2 regions of the Streptomyces sp. NPDC047706 genome follow, and region 1 is predicted to be linked to the other one. Evidence: predicted binding sites of a transcription regulator. Region 1 holds the regulator's gene; the other holds the start of a gene.
The links. Region 1 encodes HspR, which represses chaperone genes until heat shock. Its sites were predicted from a motif close to TTGAGNNNNNNNNNCTCAA; they were not measured.
Positions count from the first base shown of each region.

Region 2: lon (endopeptidase La) is a predicted target of HspR. The motif match lies at 1,755-1,773, and genes of this name have one in related genera.

Region 1 is NZ_JBIDCW010000002.1:231,238-234,648, forward strand. Features, by position in the region: gene grpE (nucleotide exchange factor GrpE) at 1-237, shown strand, start outside; gene dnaJ (molecular chaperone DnaJ) at 271-1,467, shown strand; gene ACGF8A_RS02995 (heat shock protein transcriptional repressor HspR) at 1,482-1,934, shown strand; gene ACGF8A_RS03000 (substrate-binding domain-containing protein) at 2,355-3,411, shown strand, end outside.
Region 2 is NZ_JBIDCW010000005.1:138,154-141,564, reverse strand. Features, by position in the region: gene ACGF8A_RS07935 (ATP-binding protein) at 1-38, opposite strand, end outside; gene ACGF8A_RS07930 (response regulator transcription factor) at 35-775, opposite strand; gene ACGF8A_RS07925 (spermidine synthase) at 889-1,566, opposite strand; gene lon (endopeptidase La) at 1,796-3,411, shown strand, end outside.

The sequences.
Region 1 (3,411 bases):
GGTGAGCCCTTCGACCCGACGATCCACGAGGCCCTGATGCACAGCTACGCGCCGGACGTCACGGAGACGACCTGCGTCGCGATCCTCCAGCCGGGGTATCGCATCGGCGAGCGCACCATCCGCCCCGCGCGGGTGGCCGTCGCCGAGCCCCAGCCGGGCGCGCAGACCGTGAAGGGCGCCGAGGAGGGCGACGTGAAGGCCGACGACAAGGAGAGCGGTGGCCCGGACGAGGGCTGACGTTGAACGGATGAGAGAGGAGGGACGTCGAGGATGAGCACCAAGGACTTCATCGAGAAGGACTACTACAAGGTCCTCGGCGTCCCCAAGGACGCCACCGAGGCCGAGATCAAGAAGGCGTACCGCAAGCTCGCCCGCGAGTTCCACCCGGACGCCAACAAGGGCAACGTCAAGGCCGAGGAACGCTTCAAGGAGATCTCCGAGGCGAACGACGTCCTCGGCGACGCCAAGAAGCGCAAGGAGTACGACGAGGCCCGCGCGCTGTTCGGCAACGGCGGCTTCCGCCCGGGCCCCGGCGCCGGCGGCGGCACCTTCAACTTCGACCTGGGCGACCTCTTCGGAGGCGCCCAGGGCGGGGGAGCGGGCGGCGGCGGGGGAGCGGGCGGGGGCTTCGGCGGCGGACTCGGCGACGTCTTCGGGGGCCTGTTCAACCGGGGCGGCGCGACGACCGGCACCCGGACCCAGCCGCGCCGCGGCCAGGACATCGAGTCCGAGGTCACCCTCAGCTTCACCGAGGCGATCGAGGGCGCGACGGTCCCGCTGCGGATGTCCTCGCAGGCGCCGTGCAAGGCCTGCTCCGGCACCGGCGACGCCAACGGCACACCCCGCGTGTGCCCGACGTGCGTCGGCACCGGCCAGGTGGCGCGCGGCTCCGGCGGCGGTTTCTCCCTCACCGACCCGTGCCCCGACTGCAAGGGCCGCGGTCTGATCGCGGAGAACCCCTGCGAGGTCTGCAAGGGCAGCGGACGCGCCAAGTCGTCCCGCACCATGCAGGTGCGCATCCCGGCCGGGGTGTCGGACGGCCAGCGGATCCGGCTGCGTGGCAAGGGCGCGCCCGGTGAGCGGGGCGGCCCGGCGGGCGACCTCTACGTGGTCGTCCATGTCAAGGAGCACCCCGTCTTCGGCCGCAAGGGCGACAACCTCACCGTCACCGTCCCGGTGACGTTCACCGAGGCGGCCCTCGGAGGCGAGGTCAAGGTCCCCACCCTGGGCGGCCCTTCGGTCACGCTCAAGCTGCCGCCGGGCACCCCCAACGGCCGCACGATGCGGGCCCGGGGCAAGGGCGCGGTCCGCAAGGACGGCACCCGCGGCGATCTGCTGGTCACCGTCGAGGTGAGTGTTCCGCAGGACCTGACGGGGAAGGCTCGTGACGCGCTGGAGGCGTATCGCGAGGCGACCGCGGGCGAGGACCCGCGGGCGGAGCTGTTCCAGGCCGCGAAGGGAGCATGAGTGAAGCCATGGACATCAACGGCCGTCGACGCAACCCCTATGAGCTGACCGAGGAGACCCCGGTCTACGTCATCTCGGTGGCGGCCCAGCTGTCCGGCCTGCACCCGCAGACCCTGCGCCAGTACGACCGGCTGGGGCTGGTGTCTCCGGACCGCACGGCCGGGCGCGGCCGCCGCTACTCGGCCCGTGACATCGAACTGCTGCGCCAGGTGCAGCAGTTGTCGCAGGACGAGGGCATCAACCTGGCCGGCATCAAACGCATCATCGAACTGGAGAACCAGGTCGCGGCGCTCCAGTCCCGCGTCGCGGAGATGCAGGCCGCGCTGGACGGCGCGGCGGCGGCCATGCAGCAGCGTGAGGCCGCGGTGCACGCCTCCTACCGGCGCGACCTGGTGCCGTACCAGGAGGTGCAGCAGACCAGCGCGCTGGTGGTGTGGCGGCCGAAGCGGCAGCAGCCGTCGGACTGACCGACGTGGCGCGACACCGACGACGAAGGGGCCGGGAGGGCGAACCTCCGGGCCCCTTCTTCCTGTTCCGGCCGGCCGTGAGGCGGAGTTCGGGGGCTGGTCCGGCAACCGCACGGTCAGCGGGCCGGTCCGCCGTGAACGCGTTCTGCCCGTCCGGCGACCTCGGTGCCCGGCCCCGGGCCACGCCCCGGTGCTCGCTGCGGGCATCGAGCGGAGCGTCCCAACTCCTCGTGGGTGGAGGGCTGGTGAAGGCTCTCGGGAGAGGGTTTCGCGGTGTGTCCACGAGCTAAGCGGAACGTGATGTTGCCATCTCGTTAAGTGATTCCCCTTGACGCTGAGGGGCGCCGACGCGTTGGCTTTTCAGTCATCCGGGCCGCAACGCCGCGGCCACCTCCGGAAGCAGCAGAAGTGGGCTCATCCATGCGTCGTCGTATCGCCATATCCGTGGTCGCCTCGTCGTTGACCCTGTCGCTGACAGGCTGTGGCGTGCTGGGGGCGACGGGGGAAAGCAGCGACGCGAGCCCCACCAAGGGCAACGACATCACCGTGGGCCTGCTGCTGCCCGAGACGGCGAACACGCGCTACGACAAGTTCGACTACCCCATCATCAAGGAGCGGGTGGCCGTCCTCACCAAGAACCAGGGCGAGGTCCGGTACGCCAACGCCGACGCGGACGCCAACAAGCAGGCCAGCCAGATGCAGCAGATGATCGACGAACAGGTCGACGTCATCCTGCTGGACGCCGTGGACGCGCACGCCATCGCGGGCGGTGTGGAGAAGGCCAAGGAGGCGGGCATCCCGGTCATCGCCTACGACCGGCTCGCCGAGGGCCCCATCGACGCCTACATCTCCTTCGACAACGAACTCGTAGGCGAGGTCCAGGGCCGGTCCCTGATCGACGCGCTGGGCAGCGAGATCGACAGCTCCGACAAGATCGTCATGATGAACGGCTCGCCCACCGACCCGAACGCCAAGCAGTTCAAGCAGGGCGCGCTGTCCGAGCTGAGCGGCAAGGTGACGATCGCCCAGTCCTTCGACACCAAGGACTGGAAGCCGGAGAACGCCGAGGCCAACATGGCCGAGGCGATCCAGAAGATCGGCAAGGACAACATCGTCGCCGTCTACTCCGCCAACGACGGCATGGCGGGCGGCGTCATCAAGGCGATGGAGGCGGCCGGCGTGACCGAACTGCCGCCGATCACCGGGCAGGACGCGGAACTCGCGGGCGTGCAGCGGATCGTCTCCGGCGAGCAGTACATGAGCGTCTACAAGTCCTACCCGCAGGAGGCCGAGGCCGCCGCCGAGATGGCCGTGGCCAAGGTGCAGAGCAGGGACATCCAGTTCGACGCCCTCGCCCGCGACCGGGTCGACAGCCCGACCCACAAGGGCATCCCGGCCCAGCTGGTGTCGGTGGTCGCGCTGACCCGGGAGAACATCAAGGACACCGTCGTCGCGGACGGCATCCACAAGGTGTCGG
Region 2 (3,411 bases), on a different contig from region 1:
CCGGGGCTCCTCCGTGCGGCCGGCCGCCCTTCGCTCATGGCGTCGGTGTCTCCAGCGCGTAGCCCACGCCGTGCACCGTACGGATCCGCTCGGCACCGATCTTCCGGCGCAGCGCCTTGATGTGGCTGTCGACGGTCCGGGTGCCGGAGGCGTCCGCCCAGTCCCACACCTCGGCCAGCAGCTGCTCGCGGGAGAGCACCGCGCGCGGGGTGTTCGCCAGGCATACGAGCAGGTCGAACTCGGTGGGCGTGAGGTGCACGTCCTCGCTGCGCACCCGGACCCGGCGCTGCGCGTGGTCGATCTCCAGCTCGCCGAGGCGCAGGATGCCGCTGCGGGGCGTGGCGGCCGCGACCGCGGCCCGCTCCACGCGGCGCAGCAGCACGTGCACGCGTGCGGCCAGCTCACGCATGGAGAAGGGCTTCGTCATGTAGTCGTCGGCGCCGACGCCGAGTCCCACCAGCATGTCGGTCTCGTCGTCGCGCGCGGTGAGCATCAGCACCGGCACCGGCCGCTGGGCCTGCACACGCCGGCAGACCTCCAGGCCGTCGAAGCCCGGCAGCATGATGTCGAGGATCAGCAGATCGGGCTGCCATGCCTCGGCGGTGTCGACGGCGGCCGGACCGTCACCGGCGGTCTGCACGAGGAATCCCTCGGCGCGCAGGCGGGCCGCGATGGCGTCGACGATCGTCGGGTCGTCCTCGACCACCAGAACCCGGCGCTGAGCGCCCGGGGTGGCCGCCGCAGTGCCGTTGTGGGAGGTGTGTGTCTGCTCCATCGCCCGCCCCTGAAGTGTGCTTTCCGGAATCCGTGGGGTGATCCCATGACTGCGATTGACGCTTGAATGATCGGCGTCAGGCAAGCAGAGTACGGGGAGTCGCCGCAGCTCGGCTATTCAGGTCGTACGCCGAGGTGCACGACGTCGGGAACGCCCCGGGCAACCGGGATCTCTTCGGTACGCACATGCCGGAAACCGGCATTCCGCAAGGTTCCTTCAAATTCCGGGGAAGGTTTCGCCGACCATACGGCGAGCACCCCGCCGGGCCTCAACACCCGTGCGCAGCCTGCGAGTCCGGCCTTCGAGTACAGCCCCGAGTTGGCCTCCGTGACGGTCCAGTCGGGCCCGTTGTCGATGTCCAGGCACAGTGCGTCGAACGTGTCGCAAGTCTCATTGACGTAATCGATCAGATCCGCTTCGACGATCCGGGTGCGCGGGTCGGCCAGGGCTTTGCCCGAGATGATGGAAAAGGGCCCCTCGCGGTGCCAGTCGATGACCGCGCGCTCCCGCTCGACCACCGTGATCCGGCCCCAACGCGGGTTGCCCGCGGCATGTGCGAGCGAGAATCCGACGCCGAGGCCGCCGATCAGCACGTGCGGGTCGGGACGGTCGCCGAGTGCGTCGCGCGCGGCGTCGACCAGCAGGCGTTCCGAACGTCCGTCGGAGGTGTCCATCAGGAAGCAGCCGTTGGCGATGATCTGGAGCAGCGCACCGTGCCGTCGCAGTACCACCTCGCCGTAGGGGCCGTCGCGACGGTCCAGGACTTCGGGGATGTCGTGGAGGGTGGGCATCCGTCCATCCTGGCACTCCTCTGACGGAATGTTGACGGAATCACGGAGACCGGGTGGACGGAGGGTTACGGACGGGCTCGCCGGATGCCCTCCTGTCCCGCGCCGTTCCTCATCGGCCTCTCACCAGCCCTTCCTCTTGATCGCTCATAGCGAACGCGGCCGGGGGAACAATGCGTCAGGTCCGAGCATTGAGTCGGCATAGCTCAACTTGACTGCCGAAGGGAAGATCATGGCTGCTGAGTCCACGGCGTTCACTCCGCTCGTCCTGCCCGTGCTGCCGCTCGACGGCGAGGTCGTCCTGCCCGGCATGGTGGTTCCGCTGGATCTGAGCGACCCGGACGTCCGGGCCGCGGTGGAGGCCGCGCAGGCCGCCGCCCGTGCCACGCCCGGCAAGCCCCGGGTGCTGCTGGTGCCGCGCAACGACGGCAGTTACACGGCCACCGGGGTGCTCGGCACGGTCGAGCAGGTCGGACGGCTCGCCGACGGCGACCCGGGCGCCCTGATCCGGGGCCGGAGCCGGGTGCGGATCGGCGCCGGGACGACCGGGCCGGGTGCGGCGCTGTGGGTCGAGGGGACCGGCGTCGACGAGACCGTTCCGGACCCGTTGCCCGGGCACGTGACCGAACTGGTCAAGGAGTACAAGGCACTGGCCTCCGCCTGGCTGAAGAAGCGCGGCGCCTGGCAGGTCGTCGACCGGGTCCAGGCCATCGACGACGTGTCCGCGCTCGCCGACAACTCGGGGTACTCGCCCTTCCTGACCCTCGACCAGAAGATCGAGCTGCTGGAGACCGCCGACCCGGTGGCCCGGCTGAGGCTCGCCACCCAGCAGCTGCGCGACCACATCGCCGAGCAGGACGTCGCCGAGACCATCGCCAAGGACGTCCAGGAAGGCGTCGACAAGCAGCAGCGGGAGTTCCTGCTGAGGCGTCAGCTGGAAGCCGTCCGCAAGGAGCTGCGCGAGCTGAACGGCGAGCAGGAGGGTGAGGAGCCGGACGACTACCGGGCCCGCGTCGAGGCCGCCGACCTGCCCGGGAAGGTCCGTGAGGCCGCGCTCAAGGAGGTCGACAAGCTGGAGCGTTCCTCGGACCAGTCGCCCGAGGGCTCCTGGATCCGCACCTGGCTCGACACCGTGCTCGAACTGCCGTGGAACGAGCGGACCGAGGACGCCTACGACATCCAGGGCGCGAAGGCCGTGCTGGACGCCGAGCACGCCGGCCTCGAGGACGTCAAGGAGCGGATCACCGAGTACCTGGCGGTGCGCAAGCGGCGTGCCGAGCGGGGGCTCGGTGTCGTCGGCGGGCGGCGTGGCGGTGCCGTGCTGGCGCTGGTCGGCCCGCCCGGCGTCGGCAAGACGAGCCTCGGCGAGTCCGTGGCGCACGCCATGGGACGCAAGTTCGTGCGGGTCGCCCTCGGCGGCGTGCGCGACGAGGCCGAGATCCGTGGACACCGGCGCACCTACGTCGGCGCGCTGCCGGGCCGTGTCGTCCGGGCCATCAAGGAGGCCGGGTCGATGAACCCGGTCGTGCTGCTCGACGAGATCGACAAGGTGGGCTCCGACTTCCGGGGCGACCCGGCCGCCGCCCTGCTGGAGGTCCTGGACCCCGCGCAGAACCACACGTTCCGCGATCACTACCTCGAAGTCGAACTGGACCTGTCCGACGTGGTCTTCCTGGCCACCGCCAACGTGCTGGAGGCCATCCCGGAAGCGCTGCTGGACCGTATGGAGCTGGTCCGCCTCGACGGATACACGGAGGACGAGAAGGTCGTCATCGCCCGCGACCACCTGGTGCCGCGTCAGCTGGAGCGCGCCGGGCTGGAGAAGGACGAGGTGACCCTCGACGAGAG